2 regions of the Kineococcus rhizosphaerae genome follow, and region 1 is predicted to be linked to the other one. Evidence: riboswitches for the same ligand, from Rfam matches in the RefSeq annotation. Region 1 holds a riboswitch; the other holds the start of a gene.
The links. Region 1 has a riboswitch for S-adenosylmethionine ahead of CLV37_RS22215 (PLP-dependent cysteine synthase family protein). Riboswitches for the same ligand answer to the same signal wherever they lie in the genome.
Positions count from the first base shown of each region.

Region 1 (9,337 bases):
GCCGAGGGGCGCGAGGTCACGACCGACGTCGTCGAGCGCACCCCGACGCAGTACCCCGTCGTCGAGCGCGACGACGCCTCGATCCGGGCCTTCCTGCCGGACGTGCGCGAGCACCTCGGCGGTCAGCTCATCGACGTCCGGTCGCCGGGGGAGTACAGCGGCCAGCTGACGAACATCCCCGACTACCCGCAGGAGGGGACCGTCCGCGGTGGGCACGTCCCCGGGGCGGCGAACGTCCCGTGGGCCCAGGCCGCGGCCGAGGACGGCCGGTTCAAGGACCGCGCCGCGCTGGAGGCCCTCTACACGACCGGTGGCGCGCAGCTCGACCCGACCCGGCCCACGATCGCCTACTGCCGCATCGGCGAACGCTCCAGCCACACGTGGTTCGTCCTGACCCACCTGCTGGGTCTGCCGGAGGTGCGCAACTACGACGGCAGCTGGACCGAGTGGGGCAACGCCGTCCGCGTGCCGATCGCCCTCGGGACCGAGCCGGGCCGGGTGACCCGGTGACGATCCTGCGCGACGACATCGCCTCCCTCGACGCCGGTCCGCACCTGCTGTCCCGCCGTGCGAAGGACGTCCTGCCCGCCGTGGGGTTCGGCCCCCGCCCGACGAGCACCGTCGAGGGGACCATCGGCCTGCACGGCGGCACCCCCGGCGCGCACACCCTGCCGCTGGCGGGCCTGTCGCGGGCGTTCGCGGACGAACTGGCCGACCCGGCCGCGCCCTCGTTGCGCTACTCCGTCCCGCTGGGCCTGCCGGAGCTGCGGGAGTGGATCGCGACCGACGAGGGGACCGTCCCGCACCGCGTCGCGGTCACCAACGGCGCCCTGCACGGGCTCGCGCTCGTCTTCGACGCGCTGCTGGACCCCCAGGACGTCGTGCTGGTCGAGAACCCCACGTACCCCCTCGTCCTCACCCTCCTGCGGCAACGGCGCGTCGACACCCGGCCCGTGGCCACGGGGCCCGACGGCATCGACCTCGACGACCTCGAGACCCAGCTCCGGGCGGGGCTGCGCCCGAAGCTGCTGTACACGATCCCGGACTTCCAGAACCCGACCGGGACCAGTTCCCCGACGGCGTCGCGGCGCCGGCTGGTCGAGCTCGCCGAGCAGTACGGGTTCCTCGTCCTGTCCGACGACCCGTACCGCAAGCTGCGGTTCGACGGGGACCCCGCCGAGGACCTGGACCTCGCCTCCGGGCAGGTGCTGCACGTCAACACGTTCTCCAAGACCCTGGGGCCAGGGCTGCGGCTCGGGTGGATCGCCGGGCCGGAGTGGCTGATCGGGGCCGTCCTCGACGCCCGGCGCGACTCCGATCAGCACACCTCGCTCGTCGTGCAGCGCGGCGTCCACCGGTTCCTCGCCGCTCCCGGTGCCCTCAGTGACGCGTTGCGGCACAGCCGCTCGGTGCTGCGCGAACGGCACGACGCGCTCATCGCCGCGGTGGGTGAGGAACTGGGCGGAGTCCTCGAGGTCCCCGCCGCCGACGGTGGCATCTTCGTCTGGGGTCGGGTCCTGGACCCGGCGATCGACCTGGAGAAGGCGCTCGAGGCCGCCCGGCAGAACGCGGTCGACTTCCCGCTCGGCCGGTACTTCAGCCCCGTCGGACCGCACGAGTTCGGCGACCGCTTCCGGTGGGGCTTCTCCGACCTCACGCCGGAGCAGTTGCGCGAGGCCGTCCACCGCGTGGCGGTCGCCTTCGCGTCCCCGCTCGCGCGCCGGTGACCGTCCAGCCGCTGCCCGTGGTCACCTGGGTGGCCACGGGCTGGGACGACCCCCGGGTCGTCCGGCTGCGCCATCTCATGGACGCCGAGGTCGGACCGCGCTACGCCCGTCCCGACGGTGGTCCGCGGTACCACCCGCCCGGTCCGTCCGCGTCGGAGGTCGCCGTCACGTGGCTGGCGCTGGGCGGGGACGAACCCGCGGCGACGGCGAGCCTGCGCCGGCTCGCCGTCGACGGGGAGCCGGTGCGCTGGGAGGTCAAACGCGTCTTCGTCGACCCCGCCCACCGGCGGCGGGGGCTGGCGGCCGAGGCGTTGCGCCGCGTCGAGCAGTCCGCCCGCGACCTCGGGGTGAGCCGGCTCGTGCTGCAGACGGGGAACCTCCAGCCCGAGGCCGTGGCGTTGTACGAGCGTGCGGGCTGGGAACCCGTCCCCGTGTACCCGCCGTACGACGCGGTCGTCCACAGCCGTTGCTACGGGCGCGACCTGTAGCACCAGGGTTCCCGGCAACCGTTGTGGTGGAACCGGGTTCGGCAATTGACAAACCCCGTGCCGAAGGGCACCGTGGGTGAGGAAACCATCCAGAGCGGCTGAGAGACCTGGCTCGACGACGCCGCAGCAACCCCCCGACGACCTCGGGCGCGGGTGCTCCCGCCAGGACCGATGGAGGTCGTCCAGGTGAGCACCCGTTCTCCCGCCGTTCCGCCCCGTGCCGGCGGTCCTGGCCCCGCACCCCGACCGCCGCGGCCCGAGCCCCTGCGCCGTCGTCGGGTCGTCGACCTGTGCCGCACGGCCGCCTCGCAGTGTCGTCGTCGACGCCCACACCGGCGCTGACCGGCTGCCCGCACGTCACCGGGTGACCCACCCGACCTCCCCGAACTCGTTCCACCACCGAAAGGCCCGCACCGTGAGCACCCTGGAACGGCTGCCGATCCCCGGGACCGCCGACGACCTGCGCCTGGAGACCCCCGGCGGCCCCGTCCACGAATCCGTCCTCGACGCCGTCGGCTCCAGCCCGCTGGTCCGGCTGCGGCGCACCGCGGCCCACCTGAGCGCCGCCGTCTACGTCAAGCTCGAGCAGAACAACCCCGGCGGCAGCGTGAAGGACCGCGCCGCGCTGTGGATGGTCCGTCGTGCCGAAGCCGACGGGTCGTTGCGCCCCGGCGGGACCATCGTCGAGGGGACGTCCGGCAACACCGGCGTGGGGCTGGCCGTCGTCGGTGCCCAGCTCGGCTACTCCGTCGTGGTGGTCGTCCCCGACAAGACCAGCCGGGAGAAGATCGCGGTCCTGCGCGCCTACGGCGCCGAGGTCGTCGTGGTCCCCGGCGGGGTCCCGCGCCACGACCCCCGCCACGTGCACGCGACGGCCGTCCGGCTCGCCGAGGAGATCCCCGGGGGGTGGCTCGCGAACCAGTACGACAACCCGGCGAACCCCGCCGCGCACCGCGAGACGACGGGGCCGGAGATCTGGGCCCAGACGGGTGGGCGGATCACGACCTTCGTCGCGGGGATCGGCACCGGCGGCACGGTCTCGGGCACGGGCGAGCACCTCAAGGCCGTCAGCGGTGGGCGGGTCCGGGTCGTGGGCGTCGACCCGCAGAGTTCCACCTACTCCGGCGGCGACGGCAGCCCGTGGGCCGTGGAGTCCATCGGGCACTACCTGCACCCCGACACCGTCGAGGACGTGTGGCCGGAGTCGTACCACCCCGAGGTGCTGGACGAGATCGTGACGTTCTCCGACCGCGACGCCCTGCTGACCGGCCGTCGGCTGGCCCGGGAGGAGGGGCTGCTCGTCGGCGGGTCGGCCGCGGCCGCCGTCTCGGTGGCCCTGCGCGAGGCCGAGGGTCTCGGACCGCAGGACGTGGTCGTGGTCCTGCTGCCCGACTCCGGTCGTTCGTACCTGTCCAAGAACTTCGACGACGACTGGCTGCGTGGCAGCGGTTTCCTGGAGGAAGGGGTGGAGCACCCGGTCCGGGCCCTGCTCCCCGACGGGGCGCTGGACGCTCCGGGACCGATCGCCCTGCGCGCCGACCTCACCGTGCGCGAGGCGATCGAGCAGGCCCTCGCCGAGGGGGCGCTCGGCCGCACCCCGCTGGCCGTCGTGCTGCCCCGCCAGGGAGCCAGCCGTCCCCACGCGCTCGGCGACGTCCTGGGCGCCACCACCCTCGCCGGGCTGCGCGGCCTGGTCCGCGACCACCCCGAGGTCGCCGGGGTCGCGCTGCGCGAGGTGGCCGACCCGCCGTTGCCGCAGGTCGGCGTCGGCCAGGACGTCGACGAGGCGTGGCAGGCGCTGGGCGCGGCCCCCGCGGCGTGGGTCCTGGTGGACGGCCGGGTCGCCGGCTGGGTCCGTCGTGCCCGCCTCGAGCAGTTCCGCACCCCCGAGGTCCCTGCGTGAGGACGGGCACCCGGTCCCGTCGCGCCCTGGTGGCCGACACGCTGGGTGGTGCGCTCGCGGCCCCGGGGCAGGCGCCGCTGCGCGTGCTGGACGCCGGCGGCGGCGACGGCCGGGACGCCGTCGAGCTGGCCCGCCTCGGACACGACGTCACCGTGCTGGACTCCTCGGGGCGGGCGCTGGCCGCGGCCCAGGAGCGGGCCGCCGAAGCCGGGGTGGCGCACCTGGTCCGCACCGTCGACGCCGACCTCGACGACGTCGCCGCGCTGGCCGCCATCACCCACCACCGGGCCGGCGGGTCGGGGTCGTTCGACCTCGTCCTGTGCCACGACGTCCTGCCCGCGCGGGGGACCCTCGCGCAGGTCGTGGCGGACGTCGCGGCGCTGACGTCGTCCGTGCACGCCGGGGGAGCGATCTCCCTGCTCGCACCCGTCGGTGCGCCCGCCGCCCCGGGGCTGTTGCGGCTCGACCGCGACCTCGTGCGGGGGGCGCTGCTGGCCAGCGGGTGCGACCTGCTGGACGTCGGTGGCGACGTCGTGGACGAGGTGACCGGGGTGTCGCACTGGCACCTGGTGGCGCGCCGGCGCGGGGACTGAACCCGCCCGGAAACCGTCCGGGCACGGGGCCGGGGGATCGTCACGACGATCCCCCGGCCCTTCGTCGTCCCCGTGGGGCTTACCGTAGGGGGCCTCGACGGGAGCGCACGCGCGACGGCCCGCCCACCGCAGGGTGGACGGGCCGTCGCGCACGGGCCGCTCAGTCGGTCTTGGGCAACCCGGGCGGGTTGATCTCGGACGTCTTCACGGCCTCGTCGGCGAGGTTCCAGCGTTCGAGGGTCTTGCCGTAGGCGCCGCTGGAGATGAGGTGGTTCAGCGCGTCGGCGAGGGCCTGGACGAGCCCGTTGTCCTTCTTCGTCGTCGCCGCGATGTCGGCGACGATGGTGCCGCCGCCGGGGACGGTTCCGACGATCTTCGTGTCACCGGAGACCAGCGCGTGGTAGGCGGCGGTCGGGTTCGGCCCGAAGTTCGCGACGATGCGGCCCGACTTCAGCGCCAGGTAGGTGTCGGAGGCCTGCTGGTAGTACTGGATCGTGGCCTCCTTCTCGCCGGCGGCCTTGAGCTGCTCGTTCCAGTTCAGCAGGACCTTCTCCTGGTTGGTGCCCGAACCGACCGAGACGGTCAGCCCCGCGATGTCCTTGGGCTCCTCGATCGAGGTGATCGTGGAGTCCTTCGCGACCTCCCAGGCGAGGGTGTCGACGCGGTAGGACGCGAAGTCGTACTTCTCCTTGCGCTCCTCGGTGACGGTGATGTTCGAGAACCCGACGTCGTACTGGCCGGAGTCCATCGACAGGAACAGGTTCTCCCAGCTGGTGGCCTGGATGTCGGGCTCGAGGCCCAGGACACCGGCCACGAGGAGGGCGATGTCGGGTTCGATCCCGATGACGGTCTTGTCGTCGTCGGCCTTGAAGCTCAGCGGCGGGGCGCCGTTGCCGGTGGTGCCGATGACGAGCGTCCCGCGGTCCTTGATCGCCTGGGGGACCTTGGCGGCGATCTCCGGCACGGCCTCGACGGTGATGCGGCCCTTCTGGGCCGGGCTGGTGTCGACCGCGGTGCCGCCGGAGGCGCTGGAGGTGGACGCGGGAGCGGTCGCCGGGTCGGTCCCGTCGCCGCAGGCGGCCAGGACGAGCGGGGTCGCGGCCAGCGACAGGAGCCAGGTTCGACGGCTGATCAAGGGGTTCTCCTCGGGTTTGCGGACCTGCCTCGTGGCAGGCCGACAGGGCGGTCCGGCGTTCGCGCCGGACCGGGGTGGGGCTGGGTGGTTCAGAGGACCTTCGCGAGGAACGAGCGGGTGCGCTCGTGCCGCGGGTGGTCGAAGACCTCGGTGGGGGTCCCTTCCTCGAGGACGACGCCTTCGTGCATGAACAGCACGCGGTCGGCGACCTCCCGGGCGAAGCCGATCTCGTGGGTGACGACCACCATGGTCGTGCCGGACGCGGCGAGGTCGCGGATGACGTCCAGCACCTCACCGACGAGTTCGGGGTCCAGCGCCGACGTCGGTTCGTCGAACAGGACCAGGGAGGGCTTGAGAGCGAGCGCACGGGCGATGGCCACGCGCTGCTGCTGGCCGCCGGACAGGCGGCGCGGGTACTCGCCGGACTTGTCGGCCAGGCCCACGCGCTCGAGCAGTGCGCGCGCCTCGGCCTCGACCTCGGACCGCTTGCGCCGCTGCGCCGAGACGGGGGCCTCGACGACGTTCTCCAGGACCGTCAGGTGCGGGAACAGGTTGAAGTGCTGGAAGACGAACCCGATGTTCGACCGCTGGCGCAGCACCTCGCGCTCGTGCAGCTCGCGCAGGTGGTTTCCGGCGCGCTTGTAGCCGATGAGCTCACCGTTGACCTCGACGACGCCCGCGTCGACCTTCTCGAGGTGGTTGATGGTGCGCAGCAGCGTGGACTTGCCCGAGCCGGAGGCGCCGAGCACGACGGTGACGGTGCCGGCGGCCACCGACAGGTCGACGCCGCGCAGGACCTCGAGCGCGCCGAAGCGCTTGTGGACGCCCTCGAGCCTGACGACGGTACCGGACGCCGGACGGTTCAGGGTCGGCGTGCTCATCGGGAGACCCCCGGGCGACGGGTGCGGGCGGCCCGCACGGTGCGGACGAGCTTCAGCAGCGGGAGCTCGGTCTGGTTCCGGTCGCTGCCGCGGCCGTAGTAGCGCTCGACGAACCACTGCGCGATGGACAGCACGGTGGTGAGGACGAAGTACCAGATCGCGGCCACGAGGAGCAACGGGATGACCCGGCCGGTGCGGTTGTACACGACCTGCACCTGGTAGAAGAGCTCGGGCAGCGCCATGATGTAGACGACCGACGTGCCCTTGAGCAGACCGATGATCTCGTTGCCGGTGGTGGGGACGATGATCCGCAGGGCCTGCGGGAGCTGGATGCGCCAGAACTGCCGGAACTGGGGGATCCCCAGCGCGGCCGCCGCCTCGCGCTGACCCGGGTCGATCGCCAGGAACCCGGAACGGACGATCTCCGCGAAGTAGGCGGCCTGGTGCAGGCCCAGGCCGAGGAACGCGGCGGTGAGCGGAGCGATGAGGTTCTGGGTCGAGAAGGTCCAGAACTGCGGCCCGAAGGGGACCCCGAACCCGATGTTCTTGTAGAGGATCGCCAGGTTGAACCAGAACAGGAGCTGCAGGATCAGCGGGACCGAGCGGAAGACGCTGATGTAGGCGAAGCTGACACCCTGCAGCAGGGGGTTCTTCGACATCCGCATGAGCGCCAGCACCGTGCCCAGCACGAGACCGATGGCCGTGCCGACGATGGTCAGCTTCACGGTCAGCCACATCGATTCCAGGATCGTGGCGGAGAACAGGAACTCACCGACCGTGGGCCACTCCCACGCGGGGTTCGTCACGAGGGCGTTGACGGCCATCGCCGCGACCACCGCGACGACCGCCGTCGCGACCCACCGCCACGGGTGGCGTGCGGGCAGGACCTTGACAGCCCCCGCGGGTTCCTCGGTCGCCAGCGAGCGGCTGGGGGCGGTGCCGGTGCGAGTCGTCTCGCTCATCGACGGTCTCCTGGGAGTTCGGACAGGGCGGTGGGCACGGAGCGGGGCGTGGGGGGCGCAGAGGTCCCGGCCCGCAGCAGGTCCGCGGCGAGCCGGTCGGCCCGCCGGAAGAGCTCGGCGTTCGTGCCCGGCCGGGCGAACGCCGCGGCGGCGCCCTCGCCCGAGACCCAGGCCCCCGTGGCGAAGCGGCGCGGGTGCGGGGACCCGTCGTCGCGGACCAGCCGGCCCCGGCCGTCCACGACGAGCCGGCCGTTCGACAGCCGGGTCTCACCGTCGAGGACCTGGTGGGCCCGCACGTCGCCGCGTTCGCGCAGCCGCGTCAGCAGCACGTCAGAGGTGCGCTCCAGGTCCGGGACGGGCAACCGCGCCTCGACGAGGCCCTGCGCCCGCACCTCGTGGGGCCCGCTGTCCGAGCTGGCGGTGAACGAGCCCGCCCCGGGGTCGGCGACGACGTTCAGCCCGGCCCCGAGGAACCGCAGCAGTCCGGCGCGGGCCAGGGCGGACAGCTGCCGCAACCGCTGCGGCGGCGGCCCGCTGGCGACGTAGCTGAAGAACCCGTGCCACCAGCCGTCGACGTCCAGGGCCGAGGACCGGGCGTTGAGCCGCCCGGCGGCGTGCAGACCGGCGGTCACGACGTAGGCGGACAGCAGGGCCGCGACGACCGCGGCGTCGGGGGAGTGGCGCGCATCGGCCCGCCGGGTCCGGTCGTCCTCGAGGTGCTGCAGGACGCGCTCGTGGACCTCGTCCCCGGACGTCCCCCACCACCCGTCCAGCGGCCGGTCCAGCTCGGCGGCGTCGAAGCGGTCGGCGGGGTCGGGGACGGAGCGTTCGACGAGGTCGTCGACCTCGGCCGAGCCCCAGGCCGCGCGGGAGAACCGGGCGTCGAACTCGGCCGCGGCCAGCGCGGTGCGTCCGGGGTGGCTGCGGAACAGCTCGCGGTAGTGGGCCCCGGCCAGTTCCTTGACGATCAGCGGCCACAGGTCCGCCCGCAGGTCCAGCGGGGCGTCCCCGTGCAGGTCCGCGACGGTCTGCGCCGAGTAGTGGCGCGGCAGCCCGAGGTCCTTCGGGGTCTCGTAACCGATCTTCGAGCGGTACGGGACGCCGCGTCGCGAGCCGACGTGCAGCCGCGGTTCCCGGCCGCTGGGGTGGTAGTCCAGGGAGCCGTCCGGGCGTTCCGTGAACCGCCCGCCGCGGCCCTCGGTCAGGCGCACCACGAGGTCGACGAAGGCCAGGCCCATGCCGACCACGACGACGTCCGAGCCCGGGCGCAGGACGTCGAGGTCCTGGTCGCCGGTGTAGCCCGGGCGCACGTAGGCCAGGCCGTGGGTGCGGGCGAACGTCGCGATGCGCCGTTCGCGGGGACCGGGCCGGACGTCGAGGTGCCCCTGGACGAGCAGCACCGCGTCGACCGTCAGGGTCTCCTCCTGCCCGGCCAGGTGCAGCACCTGACGGCCGTCGCGGGGGTCGTCGGTCAGGTCCAGGACGGTCCGGGCGTGCCGGTGGACCCGCACCCCCGCGGGCAGCCCGGCCAGCGTGCGGGCCCACGCGTCGGCGAAGTACCCGCTGGCGAGGCGGCGCGAGGTGAAGGACCCGGGTTCGTGGCGCAGCACCTCCTCGCGCAGCAGGTCGTCACCGGCGGCGGCCGCGT
Region 1 is NZ_PVZF01000014.1:5,939-15,275, reverse strand. Features, by position in the region: gene CLV37_RS22230 (sulfurtransferase) at 1-510, shown strand, start outside; gene CLV37_RS22225 (aminotransferase-like domain-containing protein) at 507-1,727, shown strand; gene CLV37_RS22220 (GNAT family N-acetyltransferase) at 1,724-2,215, shown strand; SAM riboswitch class I at 2,298-2,393, shown strand; gene CLV37_RS22215 (PLP-dependent cysteine synthase family protein) at 2,676-4,118, shown strand; gene CLV37_RS22210 (methyltransferase domain-containing protein) at 4,115-4,711, shown strand; gene CLV37_RS22205 (ABC transporter substrate-binding protein) at 4,872-5,846, opposite strand; gene CLV37_RS22200 (amino acid ABC transporter ATP-binding protein) at 5,936-6,727, opposite strand; gene CLV37_RS22195 (amino acid ABC transporter permease) at 6,724-7,689, opposite strand; gene CLV37_RS22190 (FAD/NAD(P)-binding protein) at 7,686-9,337, opposite strand, start outside.

Region 2 (20,534 bases), on a different contig from region 1:
GGTGGAACTCGTTGTCGGCCCGGTGGTAGTCCTGGTACTCGGTGAACGACGGCCCCTTGGGGGCCCGCGCCATGCGCTCGACGGTCTCGCCCAGCCGCGCCAGCAGGTCCTCGTCGACCGCGGCGGCCGCCGCCGCGACGTTGTGGCACTCCAGCAGCAGCCGGGCGTCCATCAGCTGGTCGATCTCCTCGCGGGACAGCAGACCCGCCACCCGGTACCCGCGCATCGCGACGCGTTCGAGCAGACCCGTGGACTCGATGCGGGCCATCGCCTCGCGCACCGGCGTCGGGGAGACCCCCAGCAGCCGGGCGAGCCCGTCGATGCTCAGCGCCTCCCCCGGTTCGGCGTTGCCGTCCATCAGCCAGGCCAGCAGCGAGGTGTGCACCGAGTCGGCCAGCGAGGCGCGCGCGGGGACGGACGGCGGCGCGGGGCGGGACGGCACCGCGAGATCGTACCCACCGCCGGTCGGCCCCCCGCGCCGCAGCGGGTCCCCCGGCCCGTCCCTCAGAAGGAGGCGAGCAGGGCCTGCACCGACGCCCGGGCGTCGTCGGCGAGCGCCACCAGGTGCAGGCGCAGCGGTTCGAGGTCGCGCAGCGGCACGAAGACCAGGTCGTCGGAGCGGTGCGCGGAGGCCACGGCCTCGGAGGTGATGGCCATGGCCCGGCCCGTGGCGACGACGGCCAGCATCTCCTCGACCGTCGTGGCGGCGGGCCCCACGACGACGGGGACGGCCCCCGAGGGCCGGGGGTCGACGAGCCAGACGTCGCGCTCGCTGCCGGCGTCGACGATCGGCTCGGCGTCCAGGTCCCCGATCGACAGCGAGCTGCGGGCGGCCAGCCGGTGCCCGGCGGCGAAGACGGCGACCCGGCCGATCCCGGCGACGTCGACGGACCGCACGCGCGGGTCGGGGTCGGCACCCGGCGGCCGCTGCTGGAAGACGACGTCGACCTTGCCGTCGACGAGGTCGGCGACCTCCCGGCCCCACGGGACGTGGCGCAGCACGACGTCGAGCCCGGGGCTCTCCTGGGCGGCCTCGACGAGCCGCGTCGAGACCCACCGCGGGGTCGACGTGCCGATCCCCACGGTCAGCCGTTCCCGCTCGCCGGCCTCGGCGATGCGCCGGGCGCGCACCAGGGCTCGGTCGAGGAGCTCGGTGATGCGCTCGGCGTCGGCCACCAGGGCCTGGCCCGCGGGCGTCAGGGGGTTGCCCTCCCGGGCGACGCCGCGGGCGTCGCGCACGACGAGCCGGCCCCCCACCAGGGACTCCACGCGGGCCACGGCCTGGCTCAGCGCGGGCTGGGACATCTGCAGGGAGGCCGCGGCGGTGGTGAAGCTGCGGTCGCGGGCGACGGCCAGCAGGTAGCGCAGCGACCTCGCGTCGAGCTCGCCCTGGCCCCGCCCCGACCGTTCCTCCACGGCGTCGATGGTCCCAGAGGAGTCCCGTGCGCGACACGCAGGGTGCGAGGTGCCTACGTTGTGCTCGTGCGTCCGCTCGTCTCGCTGCCGAAGGTCCACGTGCACGCCCACCTGGACGGGTCGTACCCCCGCCAGGCCGTGCTCGACCTCGCCCGCCGCCGCGGCGTCGGCCTCGACCTGCCCGCCCGGGCCTCCTCCGGCGAGCCGGAGCGCTGGCCGGACGTGTGGGGGTTCTTCGACGCCTACGGGCGCGTCCCGGCGCTCGTGCAGGACCTCGACGACCTCGCCGGGTTGTGCGAGGCGCTCGTGGCGCAGGAGGCCGCCGAGGGCGTCCTGTTCCTCGAACCGGCGGTCGAACCGCAGTTGTACGCCCCCCGCCTGGGCAGCCTGCGCGACGTGACGCGGGTGGTGCTGGAGGCGTTCGCCACGGCGGGCCGGCGGCACGGGATCGAGGTCGGCGCCCTCGTGACGGTGAACACCGACCAGGACGAGCCGGTCGCCGCGGACCTGGCCGCGCTCGCCGCCGAGTTCGCCGGGGCGGGGGTGACGGCGTTCGGGACGGCGGGGTTCGAAGAACCCTCTGGCCTGGAGCGGTTCGCGTCCTGCGCGGCCGCGGCCCGGGCCGCGGGCCTGCCGGTGGTGGCGCACGCGGGCCAGACCGGGGGGTGGGAGTGCGTCGCCGAGGCCGTCGACGTGCTGGGCGCGACACGGATCTCGCACGGGATCAGGTCGGTGGAGGACGCCGGGTTCGTCCGCCGGCTCGCCGAGACCGGGGTCGTGCTCGACGTCGCGCCCGTCTCGAACGTCGCGCTGGGGATCGTCCCCGACCTCGCCGCGCACCCGGCGCCCGCCCTGCACGCCGCGGGGGTCGCGCTGACGCTCAACGCCGACGACCAGCTGTGGTTCGGGCGCGGCGTCGGCGACCAGTACGCCGTCGCGCGCGACGTCTGGGGCCTGCCGGACACCGAGCTCGCGGTCCTGGCCGGCAACGGGCTGCGCGTCGAGGGGATGAGCGCGACGACGCGGCAGCGGTTCGGCACGGCCCTGGCGCAGTGGCTGGCGGCCCCGTGACGCTGCTGCTGTCGGCGTTCGAGATCAACGGGCCGAACCTCACGAGCCAGGGGTTGTGGGCCCACCCCGAGCAGCAGACGGTGCGCTACAAGGACCTCGAGCACTGGCTCGACCTGGCGCGGTTGCTGGAGGACGGCGGTTTCGACCTGCTGTTCCTCGCCGACTCCCCCGGCTACCCGGTGCTGCGCGGGCGGACCCCGGACGTCACGTTCGAGCAGGCCGTCGAGATGCCGACGAACGACCCGATGCTCCTGGTCCCCGCCATGGCGGCCGTCACGCGGCGCCTGGGGTTCGCCGTGACGGCCTCGACGACGTTCGAGGGGCCCTACCCCAACGCCCGGCGGTTCGCGACGCTGGACCACCTGACGCGCGGCCGGATCGGCTGGAACGTCGTCACCACGTCCTCGCCCGTCGTCAGCGAGCTGCACGGGCGGCCCCCGCTGCCCGCGCACGACGTGCGCTACGACGTCGCCGACGAGCACCTGGCTCTCAGCTACCGGTTGTTCGAGGGGTCGTGGGAGGACGACGCCGTCCTCGTCGACCAGGACGCCCGCCGCTACGCCGACCCGGGCCGGGTGCACCCCGTCCACCACGACGGCCGCTGGTTCTCCGCGCACGGCTACTTCAAGGTCGAACCGTCCCCGCAGCGCACCCCGGTGATCTTCCAGGCCGGGACGAGCGAACGGGGCCGGGAGTTCGCCGCCGAGCACGCCGAGGTGGTGTTCCTGCAGGGCCGCGACGCGGCGACGCTGCGCCGGCACGTGCAGGACCTGCACGCCCGCGCCGCCCGGCACGGGCGCGCGCCGGGGTCGGTGCGCACGCTCGTCGGGCTCAGCGTCGTGCTGGGCCGCGACCGGGCGCACGCCCGCGAACGCCTCGAGGAGTACCTGTCGTGGGTGGACGTCGACGCGGCCCGGGCCTACTTCGCGTCGATGACGGGCGTCGACCTCGCGGCCCTGGACCCCTCGGGCAGCTTCTCGGACGTGCGGACCGAGGGCGGGCGCACGCAGGTGGAGCGGTACCGGGGCGAGACGGTGGCCGGGGCCACGGCCGACTTCCTGCGGTTCGGGATGCGCGAGTTCGTCCTGACCGGCACGGCGGGCGACGTCGCCGACGACCTCGAGCGCCTGCTCGCGGACACGGGGGCCGACGGGTTCAACGTGACCCCGTTCGTGGTGCCCGGCTCCTACGCCGAGTTCTGCGCCGAGGTGGTCCCCGAGCTGCGCCGTCGCGGGCTCGTCGCCGACCGCCGCCCGGGCGCGGCGCCCTCTACGCTGCGCGAGGCGGTCTTCGGGGCGGGTCGCGCCAGGCTGCCCGCCGACCACCCCGCGGCCCGGTTCCGGCACGTCCACGAGGAGCGGGCGTGAGCGGTGAGCGGCACGGTGGTGCCCGTCGTCCGGGTCGTGGACGCGAGGCACCGACAGGTTCGTCCCGAGGCTGGAGCCAGCGAGCAGCGCTGGACCGCGACCAGGAGCAGGAGGCACCGTGAGCGAGGTTCCCGCGACCCCCCGGACCCGGGTGGGCGGTGTCGACGTCGAACTGAACGGCGTGAACGCCGTCTCCGAGGCCGAACGCCACGGCCGGCCCCGCGACCTGTTCTGGCCCTGGTTCGCCGCCAACGTCTCGGTGCTGGCCGTCAGCTACGGCTCGTTCGTGCTGGGGTTCGGGATCTCGTTCTGGCAGGCGAGCGCCGTATCGGTCGTGGGCGTCGTCGCCTCGTACGTGGTCGTGGGGCTGGTCGCGATCGCGGGCAAGCGGGGCTCGGCGCCGACGATGACGTTGTCCCGCGCCGCGTTCGGGGTCCACGGGAACCGGTTGCCGTCCCTGGTGTCGTGGCTGCTGACGCTGGGCTGGGAGACGTCGCTGGCCGCGGTCGCGGTGCTGGCGACCTCGACGGTGCTGGGCCGGCTCGGGGCCGGCGGCGGGACGGGGACCAAGCTCGTCGCCCTCCTCGTCGTCGTGGGCCTGATCGTCCTGGGCGGGACGCTGGGGTTCACCGTGATCATGCGCATGCAGCGCTGGATCACGGTCGTCACGGCGGTGCTGACCGTCGCCTACGTCGTCTTCGCGGCGGGCTCCGTCGACTGGGCGACGGTCAGCGCGATCCCGGCCGGGGACACCGCCGCGGTCGTCGGCGCCTTCACGATGGTCATGACCGGGTTCGGCCTGGGCTGGGCCAACGCGGCGGCCGACTACTCCCGGTACCTGCCGCGGGACGCCTCCAGCGCGGGGGTCGTGGTGTGGACGACGCTCGGCTCCTCGCTCGGCCCGGCGGTGCTGCTCGTGTTCGGCGCGCTCGTCGTGGGCTCGAACCCGGGCCTGAGCGAACTCGTGGGCCAGGACCCCGTCGGGGCGCTGACCGGCATCCTGCCGACGTGGTTCCTCGTGCCGTTCGTGGTGGTGGCCGTCCTCGGCCTCGTCGGCGGCGCGGTCATGGACATCTACTCCTCGGGCCTGGCGCTGCTGAACGTGGGGCTGAGGGTCCCGCGGCCCGTCGCGGTGCTCGTCGACGCGGTCCTGATGATCGCCGGCGCGGTCTACATCGCCTTCTTCTCGGCCAACTTCCTGATCCCGTTCCAGGGGTTCCTCATCACCCTGGGGGTGCCGATCGCGGCGTGGGCGGGGATCTTCCTGGCCGACCTCGCGGCGCGGCGCGGCGGGTACGCCGAGGCCGAGCTGCTCGACGCCCGCGGGCGCTACGGATCGGTGCGCGTGCTGCCCGTGGTCACGATGGTCGTCGCCACGTTCCTGGGCTGGGGCCTGGTGACCAACGGCGGAGCGAGCTGGCTGACCTGGCAGGGGTACCTGCTGGGGCCGATCGGGGGCCGCGACGGCGGGTGGGCCTACGCCAACCTCGGCGTGCTGCTGGCGTTCGCGGTCGGGTTCGCCGTCGTCGCGGTGTTCGGGCGCGCGGCGGTGCGCGCCCAGGAGGCTCGCCGCTGACCCGGGTCCGGGACCGTTGACGCATCGGTACGAACCTTTCGCACCGATGCGTCAACGGTCCGACGAACCGGACCGGACAGGACGCCGCGACGAGCGCGCCCCGAGGGTCACGCGCGCTGGACGACGACCTTCGGCGGCGTCTGCAGGGTCTGGGCGATGACGCAGTAGCGCTCGGCCAGGGAGATCATCTTCGCCTCGGTCGCCTCGTCGGCGTCGGAGGTGAAGTCGAAGGTGATGGTCACGTCGGTGATCCCGACCGGCACCTCGCGGGCGACGCCGAGCGTGCCGCGGGCGTCCCAGTGGGCGTCGACGGTCACCGACGCGTTGCGCAGCTCGACGCCCATGGCGGTCGCCACGCTGCGCAGGGTGACACCGGCGCACGCCGCGACGGCTTCGCAGAGCATGTCGGCCGAGCACGCCTCGGTGCCGTCGCCGCCGGCGGCGGGGTGCAGCCCGGCGCGGGTGGTGCCGGCGAAACCGTCGACCGAGACGCCGATGGACTGCCCGTCCAGCACCGCCACGGCCCGCGCGGGGACCAGCGCCTCGGCCGGGTCCTCGCGGTAGGCGTCCTTCAACGGCTTCTGCAGGGCCCTGAGCTCGGTCGAATCCACCGCCGAAGCTTAGGCCCCCCGCGGGGCGCGCCCGCAACCTCGGACAGACTGCGGGGGTGAAGTGGACCACTGCCGTCAGGACCCTCGAGGACGTCGCCGACCGCTGCGCGCACGTGGGCCGCCAGCCCGAGGGGATCATCCGCCTGCGGGTCTTCCAGGCGTGGGTGTTCGGGCCCCTGCTGGGGCCGCGGACGGACGACGTCGACGACGTGGACGGCGTGCGGGTCGCGCTGGTGACGAACGCGCGCGAGGAGGACTGCGCCTTCGGCACGCGCCCGCCGGCCGCCGGGCAGTGGCTGGCCGCCTCGAGCCTGGAGACGAAGCCGGTGCGGCTGTTCTTCCGGTCCGGGCAGGCGCCGGTGTGGAACCACGTGGTCGAGCGGCCGGTGCGGTTCTGGACCCGCGAGGACGGGGTGGACCCCGAGGTGCTCGCCCGGATCCGTGCCGGGGAGGGCAGCGGGCTGCGCCCGGCGGCGCCGACGGCCACCGAGCTGGCCGGGCGCCTCGACGCCGAGCTGGCGGTGAGCCTGGCCGCGCTGCGGCGCACGGCGGTGGAGTACGACGAGAAGCGGTGGTCGCCGGGGTCGCCGACCAAGCGCGCGGACGCGCTGGCCGACGCCTCCCTGGGGTACCTGAGCGTGCGCGACGCGCGGGATAGCCTGTCCGCGTGAGCGAGGAGAGCACCCCCGGCACCGCCGGCGAGAAGCTGGCCTACCGGCTCCTGACGGGCCCGGACGACCGGTCGTTCTGCGAGAAGGTGAGCGCGGCCCTGGCGGACGGGTACGTCCTGCACGGCAGCCCGTCGGTGACGACGACGGACGGGCGCACGATCGCGGCGCAGGCCGTCGTGCTCCCCCACGTCCTGGGCTGAGCCCACCGGTCCGCCCGGAGCCGGGCGGACGTGCGGCACCCGAACCCGTTTCTGCTGCCCGCCAGGCGGTGTTAAGGTTCGGGCAGGTCATGAGTGACAGCGACAAGCCCTGGCTCGCTGTCCGGCAACCCTCCTCCGCGGCGGGGTGCCCCAGGTGAAGACCTGGCCGGACGAACCCGTCCGGCAAGCGCGGATCGTCGGACGCCGTCGATCACGGTAGCTGCGAGCCGCGCGCCCGCCCGTACGACCACCCGGAGTGCCTTCGTGTCCACCGCCCCCGCCCTTCCCGACAAGCCCAAGCGCCGTGGGCTCCTCTACGGCATCATCGCCGCCGTCGTCGTCGTCGTGGTCGTCGTCGTGGCGATCGTCCTGGGCACCCGGGACGACTCCGCGAAGACCACGGCCGCCGGCTCCACGGCCGCCGCGAAGACCGTCAAGATCGGTGTCGCCGACAAGTCCCTGAAGTACTGGACGCCCTACGTCGAGCTCGCGAAGTCGAAGTACGACGTGGACGTCGAGCTCGTGAACTTCTCCGACTACACCCAGCCGAACCCGGCGCTGTCGCAGAACCAGCTGGACCTCAACCAGTTCCAGCACATCCAGTACCTCGCGAACTACAACGCGACGTCGGGCGACGACCTGCAGCCCATCGGCGCCACCGCCGTGTACCCGCTGCCGCTGTACTCCCTGACCGCGAAGTCCGTCGCCGAGCTGCCCGCCGACGCGAAGGTCGCGATCCCGAACGACGCGATCAACGAGGCCCGCGGCCTCCTGGTCCTGCAGCAGGCCGGTCTGGTCACGCTGAAGGACGGCGGCACCGCGTTCTCCAAGACGAACGACATCGAGTCGTCCAAGGTCCAGGTGACCACCGTCGCCGCCGACCAGACCGCGAGCGCCCTGCAGTCCGGGTCCGTGGCCGCCGCGATCGTGAACAACAACTACGCCACCAAGGCGAAGCTGCCCGTCGACGACATCATCGTCAAGGACGACCCGTCGTCCCCGGCCGCGGCGCCGTACGTGAACATCTTCGCCGCCCGCAAGGCCGACGTCGCCAACCAGACGTACCTGGACCTGGCCGCGCTGTGGCACGACCCGGCCGTGCAGAAGGTCTTCCTCGAGGAGAACCCGGGCGCGGTCGTCCAGGACACCCCTGCCGCGGACCTGCAGGCGGAGACCACCAAGGTCGAGGCCGACGCGAAGGCCGCCGCGGGCAAGTGACCGCTCTCATCTCGCTGACGGACGTCAGCAAGAGCTTCGACCGTCGTGACGGGTCCACCGTCACGGCGGTCGACGCCGTTTCGCTGGAGGTCGAGACCGGCGAGGTCCTCGCGGTCATCGGCTACTCGGGGGCCGGGAAGTCGACCCTCGTCCGGCTGCTCAACGCGCTGGAGAAGCCGACGTCGGGCAGCGTCCTGGTCGCCGGGCAGGACCTCACGCGGTTGTCCGAGGGGGAACTGCGGGCGGCCCGCTCGAAGATCGGGATGATCTTCCAGCAGTTCAACCTGTTCCGGTCCCGCACGGTCGCCGGGAACGTGGCGTACCCGTTGAAGGTCGCGGGCGTGGCCAAGGCCGAACGCGACCGGCGCACCGCCGAGCTCCTCGACTTCGTGGGGTTGCTGGACCGGGCGCACTCCTACCCCGAGCAGCTGTCGGGCGGGCAGAAGCAGCGCGTCGGCATCGCGCGGGCGCTGGCGACGAACCCGCCGCTGCTGCTGTGCGACGAGGCGACGAGCGCGCTGGACCCGGAGACGACGACCGAGGTGCTGTCGCTGCTGCGCCGGGTGAACTCCGAGCTCGGGGTGACGATCGTCGTCATCACCCACGAGATGGACGCGGTGCGCCAGATCGCCGAGCGGGTCGCGGTCATGGAGAACGGCCGGCTCGTGGAGATCGGGGACGTGTACGACGTGTTCTCGGACCCGCAGACGCCTGCGGCGCAGCGCTTCGTGCGCAGCGCCACCCACGACCGCCCCTCGGCGGACACCCTGGTGCGGTTGCGTCACCAGCACCCCGGACGCCTCGTCAGCGTCCGCATCACCGACGAGGCCGGTCTGCAGCAGCGGATCGACACCGCGTTCCGGGACACCGGCACGACCGCCGAGCTCGTGTACGGAGGGGTCTCGGAGATCCGCGAGCGCCGCACCGGGTCGCTGACCTACGAACTCACCGGGCCCTCTGTCGACGCGGCGCTGGACGCGCTGCGCGCCGGGGGCATCCACGCGACCGAGGAGGTCTGAGCATGGACTTCAGCGGTTTCCTCGACACGCTCGACGTGTACAAGGACGCGATCTGGCAGACGCTGCTCATGTCGCTCGTCTCGCTCGTCGTCTCCGGGGTGCTCGGGCTGGTGCTCGGGACGGCGCTGTACGCCACCCGCCCCGGGAACCTGTTCGGCAACCGGCTGGTGTTCGGCGTCATCGGGTTCGTCGTGAACCTGGTGCGGCCCATCCCGTTCGTCATCTTCCTGGCCGCGATCACGCCGCTGCAGATCGCGGTGGTGCGCACGAGCATCGGGACGACGGCCGTCACGTTCGCGATCTCGCTGGCGGCGGCGTTCGCCGTGGCGCGCATCGTGGAGCAGTCGCTCGTGAGCGTCGACCCGGGGGTGGTCGAGGCGGCCCGCGCGGTGGGGGCCTCGCGGTTCTCGATCCTCGTCGGCGTCGTGGTCCCCGAGGGCCTGGGGCCACTCATCCTGGGGTATACGTTCATCTTCATCGGGATCGTCGACATGACGGCGCAGGCCGGGATCGTCGGCGGCGGCGGGCTGGGCGAGTACGCCATCAGCTACGGCAAGCAGCAGTACGACTACGGGATCATCTACGTCGCCGTGGCGACGATCATCGTCATCGTGCAGGTGGGGCAGGTCATCGGCAACCGCCTCGCCCGCGGGGTCATGAGGAGGTAGGGCCGACGACGATCGGCGCGTTCGTGTCCGCCGGCCCCCGCCACGCCGACGGAGTCGCTGCGTGGCGGGGACCGGCGGGCACGAACCCGGGCGCCGTGAGGAGTCGGCCAGAAGATCACGGGCAGACGACCTGCCAGACGTCGGCGTGCATCTCCCACCGCTCGGAGGTCTGCGGGTCGGTGACCTCGCCGTCGGAGTTCAGCCGGAACGTGCCGTCCTCGGCGCGGATCTCGACGACCTTGCCCGTGGCGGTCACGACGTCCTGCCGTTCGACGTGGACGCCGCGGCGCAGCCCGGCGGCGAACCCGAGGCGGGCCAGGGGTCCGGTGGAGGTGCTGACGACGACGTCGGCGAGCCCGTCGTGGGGGTCGGCGCCGGGCACCAGGGGGGTTCCCCCGCCGATGGTGCCGCCGATGCCGATGCCGGCCATGAGGACGGGCCGGCCGGGCGGGGTGAGGACCTTCCCGTCGACCTCGACGCGCAACGCGAAACCCCTCCCGGCGCTGATGCCGGCCCAGGCGGCCCCGACGGGGTAGGCGGCGACGCCGAGGCCCTTCTTCAGCCGCTGCGCCTTGGCGGTGGCCGAGGCCCCGATCCCGGCGTGGACGGTGTTGACGGTGATGCGCTGGTGGGAGTCGACGAGCAGTTCCAGACCGCGGGGGCGGCCGGTCGCGGCGACGCGGGCGGCGGCGACGGGGTCCAGCGGCAGCCGCAACGAGCGGGCCAGGTCGTTGCCGGTGCCCAGCGGGACGACGCCGAGGGGTCCCACGTCGCGGGTCCGGCCGGCGTCCCACAGCAGTTGCAGCGCGGCGTGCAGGGACCCGTCCCCGCCGAGCAGGACGAGGCGGCGCCCGTCGGCGCTCAGCAGGGCGTTCCGCAGGTCGTGCAGGTCCCCGGTGCGGCGCAGCTCGACGTCGCCGGCGCGGCCCAGCTCCCCCACGACGGCCTCGACGGCGTCGGCGCGGGCCGATCCGGCGGCGGCGTTGACGATGGCCAGGTACCCGTTCACACGCGGCACAACGGTCCGGCGCCCCGGCGGGTGCCGGGCCGTGGCCGGCCTCACAGCCGGGCCCGCACCCGGGCCCCCCGCCGAGCCTCCGGCGGGCCCCGCCGAGCCCCCCGCCGAGCCGGTCACGACGCGCCGCTCGCGACGCACCTGTGCGGTACCTGGATGCGGGCCCAGGATCGGGTTAGCCTCGGACCACGCTGACGAGGAGGTCACCGATGCCCGCTCCCGCCCCCGGGGACGACCCGTACGAGGACGTCCGCTCCTCCCCCGAGTTCCAGGCCCTGCGCCGGCGCTTCCGCCGGTTCGTCCTGCCCCTGGCCGCGCTGTTCCTGGTCTGGTACGCCGCGTACGTCCTGCTCGCCGACTACGCGCACGGGTTCATGAGCACCCGGGTCGCCGGCTCCAACATCACCGTGGGGCTGCTGTTCGGCCTCGGCCAGTTCGTCTCGACCTTCGCCATCACGACCGTGTACGTGCGGTGGGCGAACCGGCGCTTCGACCCCGCCGCGGAGGCGCTGCGGCACGAGGTCGAGCAGCGCGTCGCGCGCGGCACGGAGGTGCAGCGGTGACCGACGTCGGCGAACCCCTGGTCAACGTCGCCATCTTCGTCGTGTTCGTCGCGGTGACGCTGGTGGTGGTGCTGCGCGCCAGCCGCGGCAACCGCACGGCCGCCGACTTCTACGCCGGGGGACGCTCGTTCACCGGGCCGCAGAACGGCATCGCGATCGCCGGGGACTACCTGTCCGCGGCGAGCTTCCTGGGCATCGCGGGGGCGATCGCGGTCTACGGCTACGACGGGTTCCTCTACTCCATCGGGTTCCTCGTCGCCTGGCTCGTGGCGCTGCTGCTGGTGGCCGAGCTGCTGCGCAACACCGGTCGCTTCACCATGGCCGACGTCCTCAGCTTCCGGCTGGCCGAGCGGCCCGTGCGGCTGGCCGCGGCGATCTCGACGCTGGCCGTCTCGTTCTTCTACCTGCTCGCCCAGATGGCCGGGGCCGGGGGGCTGGTGGCGCTGCTGCTGGGCATCGACTCCACCGCGGGGCAGAACGTCGTCATCGCGGTCGTGGGGACGCTGATGATCCTGTACGTCCTCGTGGGCGGCATGAAGGGCACGACGTGGGTGCAGATCATCAAGGCGTGCCTGCTGGTCGCCGGGGCCGCGGTCATGACGGTCTGGGTGCTGGCCCGGTACGGGTTCAACCTCTCCGACCTGCTCGGCGCGGCCGTGGCCGCCCCCGGGTCGGCCGGTGACGCGCTGCTGGGGCCGGGGGCGCAGTACGGCGCGACCGGCACGTCGCGGCTGAACTTCCTGTCGCTGTCGCTGGCCCTGGTGCTGGGGACGGCGGGCCTGCCGCACGTGCTCATGCGCTTCTACACGGTGCCGTCCTCCCGGGAGGCCCGGCGCAGCGTCGTGTGGGCGATCTGGATCATCGGGTTCTTCTACCTGTTCACCCTGGTGCTGGGCTACGGCGCCGGCGCCCTGGTGGGCAAGGAGGCCATCCTCGCCGCCCCCGGGAAGGTGAACTCCGCGGCCCCGCTGCTGGCCTACGAACTGGGCGGGACGATCCTGCTGGGGATCATCGCAGCCGTCGCCTTCGCCACCATCCTCGCCGTCGTGGCGGGGCTGGCGATCACCGCCAGCGCCTCCTTCGCCCACGACGTGTACGCCTCGGTGATCAAGCGGGGGAAGGCCGACCCGGCCTCGGAGGTGCGCGTGGCGCGCCTGACCGTGGTCGTCATCGGCGCCGTGGCGATCGTCGGGGGGATCTTCGCCAACGGGCAGAACGTCGCGTTCCTCGTGGCCCTGGCCTTCGCGGTGGCCGCCAGCGCGAACCTGCCGACGATCCTGTACTCGCTGTTCTGGCCGCGGTTCACCACCCGCGGGGCGCTGTGGAGCATGTACGGCGGGCTCGTCTCCTGCCTGGTGCTCATCGCCTCCTCCCCCGTGGTGTCCGGGAAGGTCGACCCGGTGACGGGCGCGTCGCTGTCGATGATCCGGGACACCTCGGTCGACTTCTCCTGGTTCCCGCTGGAGAACCCCGGCCTGGTGACGATCCCGCTGGCCTTCCTGCTCGGCTGGCTCGGCTCGGTCACCGGCCGCGAGCGCGGGAACGAGCGGCGCGCGGCGCAGATGGAGGTGCGCAGCCTCACCGGGGCCGGCGCGGAGAAGGCCGTCGAGCACTGAGGGTCGCGCGCGGGTTCACAGGTGCACCCAGGAACCGTCGGGGCGGGCCACCTGCCCGCCGTCGTCCCACCGGTACACCGACCGGCCGCGCACGACGACGTGCAGGGCGCGGGACATGACCTCGAGGGGGTCGCCGGACCAGACGACGACGTCACCGTCCAGACCGGGAGCCAGGGACCCGACGCGGTCGTCGATCCCGAGGATCCGCGCCGGGTTCACGGTCAGGGCCCGCAGGGCCTCGTCGCGGTCGAGGCCCTCCTTGACGGCGAGGGTCGCCGAGACCGGCAGCAGCTGGATCGGGACGACGGGGTGGTCGGTGGTGAGCGCGACCCGCAGCCCGGCGCCGGCGAGGATCCCGGGGACGGCCATCGACCGGTTCCGCAGCTCCGGTTTGGACCGGGACGTGAGCAGCGGCCCGACGACGGCGGGCAGCTGCTTGTCCCGCAGCAGGTCCAGCACGAGGTGGCCCTCGGTGACGTGGTTCAGGACCAGCCGGTAGCCGAACTCGTCGGCGAGGCGGACGGCGGTGGCGATGTCGTCGGCGCGGTGGGCGTGCTGCTGCCACACGAGCTCGCCGGCCAGGACGCGGGCGAGCACCTCGGCGTCGCGGTCGGTGGACTCCGGGGTGTGCCGCTGCGCGGCGCTGAAGGCGTCGCGCAGGGCGGCGGCCACGCCCATGCGCGTGCCGGGCCCGCCGGAGGCCTTCTTGGGGTTCTCCCCCAGGGCGCTCTTCACGCCGATCGGGGCGCGCACGAGCATGTCGTCGACCGTGGTGCCCCACGTCTTCAGCGCCGCGGTCTGGCCGCCGATGACGTTGCCCGAGCCGGGCAGCACCGCGACGGTCGTGACCCCCGCGCCGAGGGCGTCGGCGAACCCCCGGTCGGCCGGGTCCACCCCGTCCCAGCTGCGCAGCCGGGCGCCGCGCGGTTCGCCCTTCTCGTTGACGTCCGCCCCGTGCCAGCCCTCCCCCTCGGCGTGCACGCCGAGGTGGGTGTGCGGATCGACGAAGCCGGGCAGGACGAGGCAGCCGGTGGCGTCGACGACGGGTACGCCCGCCGGGACGGCGACGTCGCCGACGGCCTCGACGCGGCCGTCGCGGACCAGGACGGTGCCGTGCTCGCGTTCACCGCCCCAGGCGGGGGTCAGGCGCAGGAGGGTGCCGCCGACGATCGCGACGTCTGCCGTGGGGTTCACGCGATCACTGTGTCAGTCCCGCGGCGGGGACGCCGTCCCGGACGGCGGGACCGGGTCAGCAGCTGTGCGCCAGGCGGGCCAGTTCGCTCTCGACGGCCGCCAGGAGCCGCGAGACGTCGACCAAGAGGTCCGCGTGGGTGTCGGGGAAGCGCAGGGGCCACGGCAGCCGCGGCTCGGACCCCACGACGACGCGGTGCCGCACCCCGGCGGCGAGGGCGAGCTTGGCGAACGTCGGGTAGACCAGCGACCGGGGGGTGAGTTCCACGACGCTCGCGCCCGGGCGGCAGAACACGAGGTTCGTCAGTCCCGCCCCGTGGACCCCGACCACGATGTCGGCCTCGGCGAAGGTCCGGGCCTCCTCGGTGATGCTCAGCGCCGCCGGGTCGACGACCTCGAACCCGCGACGGGCCAGCGCCTCGAGCACCGCGTCCGCGTTGAGCAACCGCCTGACCTGCCCGTCGCGGTGCAGCAGCAGCCGACGGCCCGTCCCGGTCGGGGGAACCGGCAGGGCCGCCCGGCGGACCAGGTCCACGGTGGGGGCCGAGACCCAGCGGTTGCGCCCGGGCACGCTGGACACGACCAGCCGGTCGGTCGAGAACTGCGCATCGGCGTCGACCACCTCGACGCGCCGGGAGGCCGGCACCCCGAGCAGGTCCAGCCACTGGGCCACGAACGCGGGCGCCCGGCCGGGGACGAGCCACTGGTCGACGTCGTCCAGACTCCCCCCCAGCGCCCGCCGCACGTGCAGGACGCGGGGGACGGTCTGGACGGTCCAGTGGTAGTAGTTCGGCGACCACGGCATCAGCAGGGAGACGGTCGTCCCCGGCAGGTGCACCGGCGGTCGCAGCGACCGGGACGGCGGCAGCAGGGAACGGGCCGGGAACCCCGCCTCCTGCCAGAGGTCCTCGACCAGCCGCCCGTCGTGGAAGACCCAACCCTCCCGTCCGGTGAGAGTTGCCCGCGGCAACTCCAGGACGAACTGCTCGGGCACCGAGGTCACGTCGCGCTGGCGGATCGCGCGACGGTCCGCCGCGTCGAACTCCCCGGGGACGGTCAACCGGACCTCGTGCCCGGCCTCCGCCGCGTGGTAGCGGATCCCGGGCCCGGCCAGGGCCCGGGCCCGCACCCCCGGCACCGTGGCGTGGCGAACCCCGCGGGCGAACCGCTGCACCGCCCTCACCTGGTGCGCCCCTGCGCTCACCGCGAGGTAGCGCCACCCGACCCGTCCGTCCACGAAGGAGAAGCGTGCCACCTCCGCGGGCCCCGGACCACCGAGGACCGCCGGAACCACCGGTTCGTCGCAGTCCGCCTCAGCAGGCCGCGGGGGCGACCGCGATCGGGTGCTGGGTGTCGAACCAGCGGTTCTCGGTGAACGTCACCCCCGACGGTGCCGTGGCGGCGCCGTAGCGGTTCCCGTGACCGAACTCGTTCCGGTCGAACACCACGTTCTCCAGGTTGGCCGCGCAGGAGACGTTCACGGAGTAGCTGCCGCCGTTGAAGAAGTTCTGCTCGAACCGGGCGTTCACCAGCCGCCTGGCCCCGGTCTCCGTCCCCAGCTGCACGGCGGAGTTCAGGAAGTCCTCCGAACCCTGCACCCGCGGGTCCAGGGTGTTGTGGCGCACGAGGACGTTCGAGCCCGAGGTGGACTGCAGGGCGTCGGTGTGCACGGCGGGGTCGCGGACGAGGTCGTGGACGTAGCTGTCGGAGATCGACACGTCGTCGCCGAGGCGGGGACCGTCCTGGGTCCCGTGGACGTCGACTCGGCGCAGGGTGTAACCGCTCCAGCCGATGGCCACCTCGGCGGAACCGTCGCTCACGATCTCGGAGTCCTCCATCACGAAACCGGGGGCGTCGACGAGGGCGACCGCGCGCAGCGTGGGGTCCTGGCAGGTGATCCGCGAGTTGCGGACGGTCACGCCGGGCACGTGCACGGTCAGGCACCCCTGGACGTCGAGGCCGTCGAGGACCGCGCCGGGCTCCCAGACGTCCAGGTCGGTCGAGGGGCGCAACGTCACCCCGTCCGGGACCCCGGTCGTGTCGGAGGTCGGGAAACCCGCCGGGATGCTCGTGGTGTCCAGCGGCACCGCCCGCAGGTACTTCGTGACCGACTGGACCATGTACTTGCCGCTGTAGAGCTTGGCGACGACCTTGACCGTCCCCAGGTACCCCGTGAGGTCGAGTTCGCCGGTCCCGGTGTAGACGCCCCCGGAGTTCACGACCGAACCCAGGGCGCCGTTCTGGACGTCGTTGACGTAGTAGGTCCCCCGGTCGAACTTCACGTTCGTGACGGTGTCGACGTCGACGAGCGTGGCGGGCACCCGCGCGCTGTTGACGGAGGCGTCCAGGTAGGTCATGTAGGGGGCGAACGCGGCGTCGGCCGGGGCGGCCACCCCGACGGCGGCGGTGACGGCGACGGTCACGGCGGCCAGCGGGCCGGCGAGCAGGCGGGCGCGGCGCGAGGCGCGGGCGGGACGGCGGGCGAGGGTGCGTGGGGGGTTCACGGTGACCTCCGGGCAGCGAGAACGGGTGTGTCCTCGATGTCTCGTCCGGAGCCGCTGTGACCTGTCTCGTCCGGTCCGGTAGGGCGAACGAGTGAGCCGCCGTGACGCTACTCTGCGTGGCCGGCTGGGAGGCCGTCCGGGGATCCCTTGCGCTGCACCGTGACCGCGTCGTACAGCTCGCGCGAGGGGACCCCGTCACGGGCGGCGACCTCGCGCACCGCGTCCTTCATCCGGCGCCCGGCGGCCACGAGCTCGCCCACCTCGGCCACGAGCTCGGCGCGGGAGCGGGCCGTGCGGCCGGAGGACCCCTGGACGACCAGGCACACCTCGCCGCGGACCTCGCCCTCGTGCGCCCACGCCGCGAGCTCGGCCAGCGACCCGCGCACGACCTCCTCGTACGTCTTCGTCAGCTCCCGGCAGACGGCGGCGGGCCGGTCGGCCCCGAACGCGTCCGCCATCGCGCTCAGGGTCGCCGCCGTGCGGTGCGGGGACTCGAAGAAGAGGAGGGTGCGCTCGTCGTGGGCCAGCGCCGCGAAGACCCGGGCGCGCTCGCCCGGCTTGCGCGGCGCGAACCCCTCGAACGCGAACCGGTCGCTCGGCAGGCCCGAGACCGCGAGCGCCGTCAGCACGGCGGAGGGGCCCGGGACCACGCTCACGGGCAGACCGGCCTCGACGCACCCGCGCACGAGGCGGTAGCCGGGGTCCGACACCGACGGCATCCCGGCGTCGGTGACGAGGGCGACGGTGGCGCCGCCCCGGACCGCCTCCACCAGCTCGGGGGTGCGTGCGGACTCGTTGTGCTCGTGGTAGCTGAGGACCCTGCCCCGGGGCGCCACCTCCAGCGCCGCCGCCAGCCGGTGCAGCCGGCGGGTGTCCTCGGCGGCCACGACGTCGGCCGTCGCGAGGAGGTCGACGAGGCGCCGGCTCGCGTCCTGCGCGTTGCCGATGGGGGTGCCTGCCAGCACCAGGCGGCCGGTCGTGCGCTCGGGGTCCACGGGCGCCATCGTGCCGCACGCCCCGGTCGCCGTCGCGCGCCTACGATGGCGCGGTGATCGCGAACGAGCTGGCCCCGTCCGGGACACCCGCACCGGTGGACGCCCGGGAACGGCTGCTGGGCACCGGCTCGGAGATCACGGGAGAGTCCTGGAAGCGGTCCTGGATCCCCTTGCTGGTCGTCACGGCGATCGGTGGGTTCCTGCGGTTCTTCCAGCTCGGCCGGCCGCACCAGCTGGTCTTCGACGAGACGTACTACGTCAAGCAGGGGTACTCGCTGCTCCTGCACGGGGTCGAGCTGCGCAACGACCCCGCGATCGCCAAGCCCGACGAGCTGTTCACCGCCGGCACGCCCGACGTCTTCGGCAGTGCGGGCGACTTCGTCGTCCACCCGCCCGTGGGCAAGTGGATGATCGCCGTCGGCGAGTGGTTGTTCGGGATCGACTCCTCGTTCGGCTGGCGCTTCTCCGCCGCGCTCATCGGGACGCTGTCGATCCTGCTGATCGGCCGGGTCGCGCGGCGGATGTTCCGCTCGACGCTGCTGGGCGTCACGGCCGCGGTCCTGCTGGCCTTCGAGGGCGAGCACTTCGTGGAGAGCCGCACGAGCCTGCTCGACGTCTTCCTCATGTGGTGGGTGCTCGTCGCGTTCTCGCTGCTGCTGGTGGACCGCGACCACGCGCGCGAGCGCCTGGCCCGGGCCGTGCAGCGGCACGGCGTGGGGGGGCTGGGCCCGCGGATCGGCTTCCGCGGCTGGCGGCTGGCGGCGGGGGTCAGCCTGGGCCTGGCCTGCGGGGTGAAGTGGTCCGGGATCTACGTCCTGGCCGTGTTCGGGCTGATGACCGTGCTGTGGGACGCCGGCGCCCGCCGGGCGGTCGGGGTGCGGCCGTGGTTCGCCGCGGCGGTGTGGCGCGACGGCGTCGGCGCGTTCGTGCTCCTGGTGCCGGTCGCGGTCGCGACCTACCTGGCGGCCTGGACGGGCTGGTTCCGCAGCGACGTCGGCTGGGACCGGCAGTGGGGGGCCGAGCACCCCTCCCGCGGGGTCGGCGCGCTCGTGCCGGACGCCCTTCGCAGCCTGTGGCACTACCACCAGCAGGCCTACACGTTCCACGTCGGGCTCGACACCCCGCACCCCTACATGGCCAACCCGTGGTCCTGGCTCGTCCAGGGCCGCCCGACGTCCTTCTTCTACGAGGCGAAGAGCCGCGGCGTGGAGGGCTGCACCGTCGAGAACTGCTCCAAGGCGATCACGTCCCTGGGCACCCCCGTCCTGTGGTGGGTCGGCCTGGTGGCCCTGGCCGTGCTGCTGTTCCGCTGGGCCTTCGCGCGGGACTGGCGGGCCGGGGCGATCCTCGCCGGGTACGCCGGGGCCTACCTGCCGTGGTTCCAGTACCAGCACCGGACGATCTTCACCTTCTACGCCGTCGTCTTCGTGCCGTTCGTCGTCCTGGCGGTGGTGCACCTGCTGGGGCTGGTCCTGGGGCCGGACCCGAGCACGGCGGTGCTGCAGCGCGGGGTGGGCGTCGAGGCGGCCCTGCTGCGGCGGCGGGTGGGGGCGGTGCTCGCCGGTGCCGTCGTGGTGGCGTGCGTGGCCTGCTTCGCGTTCTTCTGGCCGGTCTACACGGCCCAGGTCATCCCGTACGAGGCGTGGAGCCGGCGCATGTGGCTGCCCAGCTGGATCTGACGGTGGGGTGGTCTCTCGTCACCCCTCGTGGGGATGATCCGCCGTTCGGGTGAGCCTTGTGCGGGGGAAGTGTGATGACGTCCTCTTGGCGGTTACCCACAGCAGTCGCTAGGGTGCGGCAAGTTACAGGCTCGCCCGCCCGGGTGACCGTGAGCTCGAGGACGCCCCATGACTGCACTCCTGGTAGCCAATGACGGCGGACACCTGGCCCAGCTGCGCTCGCTGGCCAAGCGGCTGCCCATCGCGGACGCGTTCCGCTGGGTCACGGTCCCCACGCCCCAGTCCGAGTCCCTGCTCGAGGGCGAGGACGTGACCTGGGTGAAGCCCGCCCCGACCCGCGACCTGAGGGCCGCGGTGCACAACGCCGTACTGGCCTCCCCGCTCTTCCGCCGCGGGCGCATCTCCGCCGTGGTGAGCACCGGTTCCAGCCTGGCCGTCTCGGTCCTGCCGCAGGCCCGGCTGCACGGGACCCCCAGCTACTACATCGAGAGCGCCACCCGCACCGACGGCCCGAGCCTGTCCGGCCGCGTGCTCGCCAGGGTCCCCGGCGTCGAGCTGTACACGCAGAACGCCTCCTGGGCCTCCAAGAAGTGGAAGTACGCCGGATCGGTGTTCGACGGCTGGGAGCCGCTGCACCTGCCCGAACCCCGCAAGGTCTCCAAGGTCGTCGTGTCGCTGGGCACCTCGCGCACCTACGGCTTCCGCCGCCTCGTCGAGCACGTCGCCCCCCTGCTGCGCGACCTGGGCGCGGAGGTGCTGTGGCAGACCGGCACCACCGACACGGCCGGGCTGCCCGTCCTGGAGCCGCGGGCCGCGGTCCCCGCCCAGGAGCTGAGCACCGCCATGCGCGAGGCGGACCTCGTCATCGCCCACGCCGGGACGGGCGTGGCCCTGGAGGCGCTGCAGGCGGGCAAGCTGCCGCTGCTCATCCCGCGCCGCGCGGAGTTCTCCGAGCACGTGGACGACCACCAGGAGCAGATCGCCGGGATGCTGCGCACCCGCGGGCTCGCCGTCGTGCGCGAAGCGGACCAGGTGAGCGCGGACGACCTCAGCCTCGCGGCGAGCAGGACCGTGGACCTGCGCGAGGACGCCCGCCCGCTGGCCCTGTAGCCGCCGGCGGTGCGCCCGGGACGGAGCCGGAGGTCGATGGCCCT
Region 2 is NZ_PVZF01000009.1:100,063-120,596, forward strand. Features, by position in the region: gene CLV37_RS17595 (GntR family transcriptional regulator) at 1-442, opposite strand, end outside; gene CLV37_RS27715 (LysR family transcriptional regulator) at 505-1,416, opposite strand; gene CLV37_RS17605 (adenosine deaminase family protein) at 1,483-2,487, shown strand; gene CLV37_RS17610 (NtaA/DmoA family FMN-dependent monooxygenase) at 2,469-3,854, shown strand; gene CLV37_RS17615 (purine-cytosine permease family protein) at 3,973-5,430, shown strand; gene CLV37_RS17620 (OsmC family protein) at 5,538-6,041, opposite strand; gene CLV37_RS17625 (DUF7711 family protein) at 6,098-6,712, shown strand; gene CLV37_RS17630 (DUF1737 domain-containing protein) at 6,709-6,912, shown strand; SAM riboswitch class IV at 6,998-7,108, shown strand; gene CLV37_RS17635 (MetQ/NlpA family ABC transporter substrate-binding protein) at 7,177-8,130, shown strand; gene CLV37_RS17640 (methionine ABC transporter ATP-binding protein) at 8,127-9,149, shown strand; gene CLV37_RS17645 (methionine ABC transporter permease) at 9,152-9,817, shown strand; gene CLV37_RS17650 (diacylglycerol/lipid kinase family protein) at 9,933-10,826, opposite strand; gene CLV37_RS17655 (DUF485 domain-containing protein) at 11,042-11,395, shown strand; gene CLV37_RS17660 (solute symporter family protein) at 11,392-13,011, shown strand; gene CLV37_RS17665 (amidohydrolase) at 13,027-14,205, opposite strand; gene CLV37_RS17670 (glycosyltransferase family 61 protein) at 14,261-15,439, opposite strand; gene CLV37_RS17675 (hypothetical protein) at 15,516-16,706, opposite strand; gene rsmI (16S rRNA (cytidine(1402)-2'-O)-methyltransferase) at 16,814-17,701, opposite strand; gene CLV37_RS17685 (dolichyl-phosphate-mannose--protein mannosyltransferase) at 17,755-19,380, shown strand; gene CLV37_RS17690 (glycosyltransferase) at 19,549-20,490, shown strand.
Region 2: it holds a riboswitch for S-adenosylmethionine, as region 1 does, so the genes downstream of both, CLV37_RS17635 (MetQ/NlpA family ABC transporter substrate-binding protein) here and CLV37_RS22215 (PLP-dependent cysteine synthase family protein) in region 1, are expected to answer to the same signal.